Regions from separate parts of the Aeromicrobium sp. 50.2.37 genome, predicted to be linked through region 2. Evidence: predicted binding sites of a transcription regulator. Region 2 holds the regulator's gene; each other region holds the start of a gene.
What was found. Region 2 encodes LexA, which represses DNA repair genes until DNA is damaged. Its sites were predicted from a motif close to TCGAACANNTGTTCGA; they were not measured.

Region 1: NUV38_RS11250 (HNH endonuclease signature motif containing protein) is a predicted target of LexA. The motif match lies at 1,845-1,860, and genes of this name have one in related genera.
Region 3: recA (recombinase RecA) is a predicted target of LexA. The motif match lies at 1,701-1,716, and genes of this name have one in related genera.

The regions. Positions count from the first base shown of each region.
Region 1 covers NZ_JANLGG010000018.1:72,033-75,301, forward strand. The annotation lists gene nhaA (Na+/H+ antiporter NhaA) at 1-283, shown strand, start outside; gene NUV38_RS11235 (CsbD family protein) at 369-539, opposite strand; gene NUV38_RS11240 (CsbD family protein) at 653-826, opposite strand; gene NUV38_RS11245 (TetR/AcrR family transcriptional regulator) at 965-1,756, opposite strand; gene NUV38_RS11250 (HNH endonuclease signature motif containing protein) at 1,910-3,247, shown strand.
Region 2 covers NZ_JANLGG010000001.1:22,946-26,214, reverse strand. The annotation lists gene NUV38_RS00115 (type 1 glutamine amidotransferase) at 1-358, opposite strand, end outside; gene NUV38_RS00110 (LysM domain-containing protein) at 384-773, opposite strand; gene lexA (transcriptional repressor LexA) at 1,155-1,931, shown strand; gene NUV38_RS00100 (carboxypeptidase-like regulatory domain-containing protein) at 2,011-3,269, opposite strand, start outside.
Region 3 covers NZ_JANLGG010000029.1:32,001-35,269, reverse strand. The annotation lists gene NUV38_RS14475 (regulatory protein RecX) at 1-444, opposite strand, end outside; gene recA (recombinase RecA) at 483-1,568, opposite strand; gene NUV38_RS14465 (hypothetical protein) at 1,797-2,279, opposite strand; gene NUV38_RS14460 (DUF3046 domain-containing protein) at 2,376-2,570, opposite strand; gene NUV38_RS14455 (GNAT family N-acetyltransferase) at 2,653-3,174, opposite strand.

The DNA of each region.
Region 1 (3,269 bases), on a different contig from region 2:
GGGTCGCCACTTCGACTACGCCCGACTGCTGTGGGCCAACCAGGCCCAGCTGGAGCGGCTCGACCTGCTCCGCTACGCCGACGAGATCGGTCTCGATCTCGAGCGCTTCGAGGCCGACCTGGACTCGGACGCGGTGCGCCGCCGTGTGCGCGAGGACGAGGACGACGCCGACCTGATGGACGTGTCAGGGACGCCGACGTTCTTCATCGGCACCGCCCGGCACGGCGGCCAATGGGACGCGCCCACGCTCATCGCCGCACTCGACGCGAGCCGGAGCCGTTGACGGTTCATGGCGCCTGAGGACACGAAGAAGCCCGGTCGCCGTCGTGACGGTGACCGGGCTTCGCCGGATGCTCAACGAGCAAGGATCACTTGAAGGCGTCCTTGACGTTCTCGCCGGCGTTCTTGACCGAGCCGGACGCCTGGTCCTTCTTGCCCTCGGCCTCGAGGTCCTTGTCGTCGGTCGCCTTTCCGAGGTGCTCCTTCGCCTCGCCGGTGACCTTCTCGGCGGTGTTCTTGGCCTTGTCGATGAAGCTCATGATGATCCTCCTGGATCGGTGGGTGACACTTCGACGGTACGACGGCTGGAAGTCGCTGCAACTCCAAGGAGCGCTTCCCGATGAACGTTCAGTGACTTCTCAGTCACACCCGTTTACTTCTTGAAGGCGTCCTTGACGTCCTCGCCGACGTTCTTGATCGAGCCCTTCGTCTGGTCCTTCTTGCCCTCGGCCTCGAGGTCCTTGTTGTCGGTCGCCTTGCCGACGGCCTCCTTGACCTCGCCGGTGACCTTCTCCGCGGTGTTCTTGGCCTTGTCGATGAAGCTCATGGAACTCTCCTTCTCGGGTGGGGAATCGGTGTGGCTTACGTTGTAAACCTTACGCCGTAAGCCGAAGCCCCACAAGGCGAGCTCCATGCGACCTCGGTCACGACCTCGGGCGCGCTCGCGGCCCGCCTGGCGCGGCACTCAGTCGGCGAGACGCGAGGCGATACCGTCGAGCATCTCCTGCAGGGCGCGGTCGAACTCCTCGGCGTAGCGGTCGGCCGCCAGGCCGGCAGCCAGCCGGTGGATCGCCGGGTACGTCGCCTCGTCCACGGCGCCGGACGGGTCGAGGATCTCCAGGGGCGTCTCGGCCTCTGCCACCGCCTCCTGCTCGTCCTCGTCGCGGGTGGGGGTGAGCCCACCGGGCACGGGCTCCGCAGCGTCGGCGCCTGCGGAGAACGATCCGTCGCCGTCCTGCGGGTCGCGCAACGTCCGCGCCCCTGTCTCCATCAGCAGGTAGCCCAGCAGGAAGCTGTTGAACGAGCGGTAGGCGAACACCACCTGGTCGTCGTCGAAGCCCTCCGCCTGCAGCGCCTCGAGCACCGACTCGATCCAGGTCAGGGACCGCAGCGGTGGGTTGATCCACGGCGCCTCCGACGGTCGCGTGGCCACGATCGGGAAGGCGTGCGGGTGCGCCATCGCGTAGCGGCGGACACCGCGCGCGAGCCGCTCCAGGTAGTCGCGCCAGCCGTTCTCGGCCACCCGCAGCACCTCGGGGTCGGCGTCCAGCTCGGCCACCACCAGGTCGACGACCGCGTCCAGCAGCTCATCGCGCGTGCCGACGTGCTTGTAGAGGCTCATCGCCTCGACGCCCAGACGCTTGGCGATCCCCCGCATCGACGCCGAGCCGATGCCCTCGTCGTCGATCAGCCGCAGGGCGGCCTCAGCGATCTTGCGGCGCGTCAACGTGCCGCGTCGGGAGGTCGTGGGAGGCATGGAGGGATCGTGCCACGGAGGGTCGAGACCAACGACCCGGAGTGCCGGCGCCGAAGGACTTCGAGGTCCGCGGACCTTGGTCATGTATTCGAACAGATGCTTGTTTCCTGTCTGATCTGCCCTCTAGGATGGGGTAGACCAGCAGGAGGAAGCATGAGCGTCGCCGCACTCGACACCCACCCGGTGCCGTCGTGCGTGCACGGCATCCACGCCCTCCTCGACACGGTCGCCACCAGCGCGTGGGACGGTCTGGACCCCGGTGAGGTCCGACGGCTCCTCGCCGAGATCGGTCGCGCCGAGGCGCGCCTGTCGGCCCACAAGATGGCCGCCGCACGGGTGCTCGAGAAGGCCCGCAAGGCCGCAGCGAACGGCGACGGACCGCGAACCGGGACGGGCACCTCGACGGGCGCGACCATCAGCATCGACTTCGGTGGAGACCGCAGCGGTGCCGACGCCCTGGTGAACACTGCCGAGAGAATCGCGGAGCAGACCACCCTCGTCGAGAACGCGCTCGCCGCTGGCGTGATCAGCGCCAAGCAGGCCGACCTGATCTCCCGCGCGTTGGCCAAGCTCCCCGAAGGCGTCACGGCAGAACAGCGCGAGCGGTGCGAAGAGACCCTCCTGAGGGACGCGCAGAGGCTCAGCCTGAAGGACCTGCGGCGCCGAGGGGACCGGATCACCGAGGCCTACAAGAAGACCACCGACGACGTCGACGCGGACGAAGACGAGATCCTCCGCCGCCGCGAAGAGGAAGCCCGCAAGAAGACGTCGTTCTCCATGTGGGACACCAACGACGGCACCGTCACCGGACGCTTCACCCTCCCCGAAGCCCAGGGCGCGATGCTCAAGACCGCCCTGGACGCGCTGGCAGCACCGCACCAGAAGGTCGGCACCGTCAACGCCGCCACCGGCGAGATGGACGAGGTCGGGTTCGGTCAGACCTACCCCCAGCGGCTCGGGCACGCGTTCGCGGCTCTGGTCGAGCATCTTCCCGCCGACCGCCTCCCCACCAACGGCGGCGTGAGTGCCGTGGTGACCGTGAACCTCGACCTCGACACCCTGATGGGTGGTCTGAAGGCCGCCGGCCTCTCGGACGGAACCCGCATCAGCGCCGGCGAAGCACGAAGGCTCGCCTGCAGTGCCCAGATCGTTCCGATGGTGCTCGACGGCAAGGCCCTCCCGCTGGACCTCGGGTCAGCAAACCGCTACTTCAACCGGTCATCCCGCCGGGCGATGGAGAAGCGAGACGGCGGATGCACCGCACCCGACAGCTGCGACCGCGACGCCAGGTGGACCGAGGCCCACCACCTCAACCCCTACGCGATCTCCAAGACCACCGACATCAGAGACGGCGCACTCCTGTGCCCCTTCCACCATCACCGGGCCCATCAGCAAGGCTGGATCGGACGCATCAACCCCGACGACGGCCACGTCGAGTGGAAGCTCCCCGGCTCCGACACCTGGCAACGCAACACCCGCTGGCGACCCTGACCTGCGTGACCACGACACCCCG
Region 2 (3,269 bases):
CGCGGTACGACGTGCCACCGAGGGCGCGGGCCACGAGCTGGGCTCCGTAGCAGATGGCCATCACGGGGACGCCTGACCCGAGCGCCACCCGCACGACGTCGGACTCCGCCTCCACGACGCCGGCCCAGCGGGGCTCGTGCGCCGAGCGCTCCGACCCGAGGCTGAGGACCAGGTCGACCCCGGTCGCCGACCACGGGGCGTCGATGGTGTCGCGGTCGATCCAGGTCAGCTCGGCGCCGTGCTCACGCAGCCGCTCGGTGACGTAGCCGCCGGAGCGGTCGGTGTCGTCGGCCAGCACATGGACCTGCAGAGGGCGGTCCGCCGGCGGCGAGCCCGGATCGGTGGAGGCGTCGTTCATGCCTCCATGGTGCCGGACGGCCGCATCACTCGTAGACGGGCACCGCGAGGTCGGAACCGAGCTGCAGCGCGCCGGCGCTCGGCAGCGAGTTCATGCGCATGATGTCGTCGACCGTGTCGCGCACGTCGCCCTCGGGATTGGCGTCGGCCGCGATCTGCCAGAGGGTCTGCCCCTCCTGCACGGTGACGACCGTGGTGGCCGGGACGGCGCCGGCCTCCGACGTGGCGACGGTGGACGAGCCGAGCGCGACGACCGTGACCGCCAGCGCCGCGATGACGGCGAGCAGGAGCACGAGGCGGCCCCGGCGGGTCAGCCGGACGGCGGCAGGCTCGGCGGTGCGGCGCGGTGCCGAGGTGACCCCGCGGGAGAACGACGGGGCGAAGCGGCTGGTCTCGTAGACGGTGATGGTGCTCATGGTGACCTCCGGGGAAGGGAGAGGGTCGAGTGGTCTGGTGTGTCGATCGAGCACCTGTCGATGTCATTCGAACGTCGATGCTCCGGGGGCGGTGGTGCTCCGCGGATCCGACGAACAGATGTTCGATCGAACACGTGTACGACAGTAGGGGAAGGTGCCGACAAAAGCAGCCCCCTTTCGAACAGGAATCCGAACAGGCGGCTCGATCGCCTGCAATTCCAGCGAAAGAATCCTCGACACGGTGTTCGACTGTGACGCGTCGCACTCGCCTGGCGGCGCCCTGGGCACCGTCACGGGGCGAGCAAGCGCGGCGTTCGAACGCGCGACACGCTGTCGAACATGTGTTTGTAAACGTCCTCGCAGAGGTCTAGCGTGGTGACCATGAGCGACGACAGCACCCTCGACCCCTCCTCCGACGCGCCGCGTCGGGGCCGCCCGAAGGGTTCACGCAACTCCGTGCGTGAGCTGCCCGACGGTCCCGTCGACGAAATGACCGGCCTCACCGGCCGGCAGCAGAAGATCCTGCACTTCATGCGCGACCAGATCGAGCAGCGCGGCTACCCGCCCAGCATGCGCGAGATCGGTGGCGCGGTCGGCCTGGCCAGCACCTCCTCGGTCGCCCACCAGCTGCGGGTCCTCGAGCGTCTCGGCTACGTCAAGCGCGACCCCAACCGCCCGCGCGCGATCGAGATCTTCCTGCCCGAGGTGGTCAAGGCACGGCGCACGCTCAGCTCGGCCGACGACTCCGAGGTCGACGAGACGGGTTTCGGCGACCAGCGCCCCGAGGCCACCTACGTGCCCATGCTCGGTCGCATCGCCGCAGGCGGTCCGATCCTGGCCGAGGAGCAGGTCGAGGAGATCTTCCCGCTCCCCCGCTCCCTCGTCGGTGACGGCACGCTGTTCCTGCTCGAGGTGCGCGGCGACTCCATGGTCGACGCGGCGATCTGCGACGGCGACTACGTGGTCGTCCGCCAGCAGCCGGTCGCCGAGAACGGTGAGATCGTCGCGGCCATGCTCGACGGCGAGGCCACGGTCAAGACGTTCCAGCGCAAGGACGGCCAGATCTGGCTGCTGCCGCACAACGACGACTACTCCCCCATCGACGGCAACCACGCCACGATCCTGGGCAAGGTCACCACGGTGCTGCGCCGCCTCTGACTCCCGTCGACCGCTCACGGATACGACTCGAAGGGCCCCCTCCCAGGCGGGAGGGGGCCCTTCGATGTGGCCGTATGTATCAGCCCTTGAACTTCAGAGTGCCCACGCTGTAGTTCTTGCCGGCGGTGACCCTCTTGGTCTTGGTCCCATCGAAGGTGCGCCCGATGCCGCGCCAGGAATCGAGGTTGACGCCGATGCGGTAGTTCCCCGACGCGAGACCGCGGATGACGAACTTCCCGGAGGAGCCCGTGTATGCGGACCGCATGACAAGTGTGCCCTGGGTCGAGTAGACCGAGACAAGGAGCTCCTTGTTGCTCTTGCCCCCGGCGCGGGTGACCTTGCCCGAGATCGTGGCCCCCTTCGACGTCTTGGAGATGTTCGACGTCACCGAGCGGTCGGGGAAATTCACGGTCACGGCGCTGCCCGTGCCGGTGTGGCGGCACGCGTCCCGGTACATCCAGCCCTTGTACCCCGAGGGAGGGTTCTTCCCGGCGCGCGGGAAGCCCTTCTCGATGGACTTCGCGTACTCGGCCTTCGCGCCGTTGACTGTCTTCCACTTCTCGTGACCCCGCTCGAGGCCCTTGTGGTACAGGTAGTTGTCCTTGTAGATGCTCGGGTACCACGACGAGCACTGGGTGGTCCGTCCCACCTCCACGACGTAGCGACCCGGGCGAAGCCCGTCGAAGGCCTTCGTACCGTTGGAGTCCACGAAGCCGGAGGCCACGATCGGCTGGTCCAGCACCTTGGTACCGGGCACGTACTCGCGCACCGTGGACCACTTGTCCCATCCGTTGAAGCCCGAGTAGGTCGGGTCGGTGTCGAAGGTCAGCGTGTTCTTGTTCTGGTCCAGGTTCGCCGAGACCGTCGCCATCAGGTCGGCGTCGCGCCCGGCGACGAGGTCATCGTCCTTCGAGCTTGCCGTGTAGCGGGTGGCTGCATGGCAGTTGGCGTACTGGCCCGAAGCGCCGACCACGCCCTTGCGCTGCCCCCCGCCGGGGAGGTACTCCACTAGGTAGCCGGTCGACCCGCCCGAGGTGCGCGGCACGAATCGAGCGGTGTAGCTGCCGCCTGACGCGCGGGTACTGGCGAACTCGTTCGCGCAGTAGGGCACGTCGAGGGCGCGCAGATCCGACGCGCGAGTCGGACGCGAAGACGGAGGCGCGATGACCCGGACCTGCGCCGTGGCAGCCGCGGAGCCGGAGAGCACGCCGGTGACGGATCCGTAGCGGAAGTTGGCCGTGAAGTCGCCGTACTTGCCGACAGTGGCGGTTGACCCTTCCCGGACGCGGCCGCCGCCCCCATAGGTGCGACCAGTGCCGGAAGCGTCCCCCCGCCAGA
Region 3 (3,269 bases), on a different contig from region 2:
CAGCATGCCGGTGAGGCGACGGACCCGGGTGGTGTCGTCGAGGCCACGCATGGAGCGCAGCTTCTTCTGGACCAGCCGGTGCGCCGCCTCACGCTCGGAGTCGGGATCGACGTCGGCCAGGACCTCCCGCGCGATCTCGTCGGCGATGCCCTTGCGCCGCAGCTCGAGCGCCAGCACCTTGGTGGCCAGGCCCTTGCTGCGTGAGCGCGACTCGACCCAGGCCCGCGCGAACGCGGCGTCGTCGATCAGGCCAACCTCCTCGAACCGGTCGAGCAGCTGCGTCGCGACGTCGTCGGGCACGTGCTTGCGGGCCAACGCCTCGGCGAGCTCGGCGCGACTGCGCGGCGAGTCCGTGAGCTTGTTGAGCAGGATGGTCCGCGCCACCGACTCGACGTCGGCATCGGGGTCCTGAACGGTGTCGCGCACCGGCTCGTCGGAGACCACGGGTGGCTCCTGCCCTCGCGGCTGTCCCCCGGGCACGCTCAGAACTCCGTCGCGGGCAGGTCGATGTCGTCGTCGACGACCTCGTCGTCGATCGTGGCGCCGACCCCGAGGTGCTCCTTGACCCGCTTCTCGAGCTCCTCGGCGAGGTCGGGGTTGTCCTTCAGGAACTGGCGGGCGTTCTCCTTGCCCTGGCCCAGCTGGTCGCCCTCGTACGTGTACCAGGCGCCGGCCTTGCGGACCATGCCCGTCTCGACACCGACGTCGATCAGGCTGCCCTCGCGGCTGATGCCCTGGCCGTACATGATGTCGAACTCGGCCTGCTTGAACGGCGGGGCGAGCTTGTTCTTGACGACCTTGACGCGCGTGCGGTTGCCGACCATGTCGGTACCGTCCTTGAGCGTCTCGATGCGGCGCACGTCGAGCCGGACGGAGGCGTAGAACTTGAGCGCCTTGCCGCCCGTGGTGGTCTCGGGCGAGCCGAACATGACGCCGATCTTCTCGCGCAGCTGGTTGATGAAGATCGCCGTGGTGCCCGAGCCGTGGATGGCGCCGGTCATCTTGCGCAGGGCCTGGCTCATGAGGCGGGCCTGCAGACCGACATGGCTGTCGCCCATCTCGCCGTCGATCTCGGCGCGGGGCACCAGGGCCGCCACGGAGTCGATCACGATGATGTCGATGGCGCCCGAGCGGATCAGCATGTCGGCGATCTCGAGGGCCTGCTCGCCGGAGTCGGGCTGGGAGATGAGCAGGGCGTCGGTGTCGACGCCCAGCTTGCGGGCGTAGTCGGGGTCGAGGGCGTGCTCGGCGTCGATGAAGGCCGCCACCCCACCGGCCTTCTGGGCGTTGGCCACCGCGTGCAGCGCGACCGTGGTCTTGCCCGAGGACTCCGGACCGTAGATCTCGACGATGCGCCCCCGCGGGAGGCCGCCGATGCCGAGCGCGATGTCGAGCGCCGTGGCGCCCGTCGGGATGATGTTGATCGGGACCCGGCCCCGCTCACCGAGGCGCATGACGGCGCCCTTGCCGTAGTTGCGGTCGATCTGGGCGATCGCGTTGTCGATCGCCTTCTCGCGCTGGTCGCTCGTGACGGCGGTGACGGGGGTCAGTGGTGCCTTGGAAGCCATGGGCTGGTCCGTTCTGCTCGGTGGGGGCCGGTCATCTGCGACGCTAGGGGCCGCCTCAGACATCTGAGGCCTCGTCGACCCCGCCTGTGGACAGCGACACACCTTCGCGTCAACCGTGTGGACAACGCTAGTACGAACACCTGTTCGATCGGTCGCGACACGCCGTGTCGCGACCGTCGGGTGCTCGACGGCGAGTCCGACACCCCCACCGACCGCAGACCCGCCCGCTCAGACCGTGCTGGCGCCCTCGTCCGCAGCGCGGTCCACGGACCCGGAGTCCTGGCCGTCCAGTCCCGGACCACCCGTCCCAGATCCGTCGGCGCCGAGTCCCTGCTGATCCTGCGAGTCCTGCAGTCCCGGAGGTGCCATGGCACCGTCGGGAGGTGTCGGCAGCCCGTCCTGACCCGTCGAACCCCCTGGATCGGCCTGGCCCGCACCGGGCGTCGACGCTGCGGCGCGAGCGTCGCCCGCGGCGTGACCCACCGCGTACCCACCGCCGAACAGCGCCGCGGCCGCCGCCACTCCGACCACTGCGAGGACGGCACGGTGACGACGATCGACGCGCGGAACCGCGAACCTCGCCTGCTTCGGCGCGAGGTCGTCATCGGGCCGGGGCCGTGGCAGCTCGCCGGCGAGGTCGATCCGGCCGTCGAGCGGGACGGGCACCTGGGACGTCGCGGGCTTCTCGACCGCATCGCGAGTGAGGCTCATGAGGACTCCTTCGTCGGGCCGCTCGGCCCGTCGAGCCCCACTGTTCGCCGCCGCCCTTGCCGAGGCCGGTGAGCACCCTGTGCGGACCCCGTGAGCTCAGCGCTCGCTGGCGGGAAGCTCCAGCCGGGCGTGCACCGCACGCCAGACGGTCTTGGGGTCGACCCCGGCATCCAGCGCCTCGCTGGCCGTGCGGCCACCCAGGTCGGACATGACCTGCGACTCCGCCCACGAGCGGGCATACGCCGCGCCGAGGTGGATCCGCATCCGCTCCCAGAACTCGCTGTGCCTCATCGCGGCCAGCATGCCACGGGGCGTACAGCGGTCGGCGACGGGCTCGGACGGGCCTCGGGACTGCTCGGTCCGTCGGTCGGTCTCAGCCGAGCGCGACGATCGCGTCGAGCAGGTCGGGCTCGAGCGGCCGGTCCGCGTGCACGATGCGGTCGAGGCCGTCGGGGAACGGGGCCCGGTGCACCAGCTCGAGCCCGGCGAGCTCGCTGACCCGGCCGGAGGCGGGGTTCGAGGACAGCGACCGCGCCACGACGGGCCAGTCCTCGCGCGTGCGGTGCGCGGCGCCCACACCCACGCTGGCCACCCACGTGCCGAGGCCGTGGCCCCACACCCGGGGCGAGAGGCGGAAGCCGAGGTTCCACCAGCCGTCGCGGGGCATGGCGCCTCCCGTACCGACGACCTCACCGGCCACCAGGACCGCCCACTCCCCCAGACCGACGTCGCGCCAGTCGCGCTCGGCACGCTCTGCCAGCGTCAGGCTCTGCGCGCGGTCCGTGAAGACGCCCGAGGGCAGGTGCCGCCAGGTGCCGGGGTCGGCGTAGACGGCGTGGACGGCGTCGACGTCGTCGAGGACGAGCGGTCGAAGGCCCCAGTCACTGGGATTCACCGGTACCCCCGCCTCGTCGTCGCTGGTCGTACGTCCGTGACACCGCAGCCGGGCCGCGCCCGGACCTTCGCTGCCGTCGGCCAGCATGCCAGGAC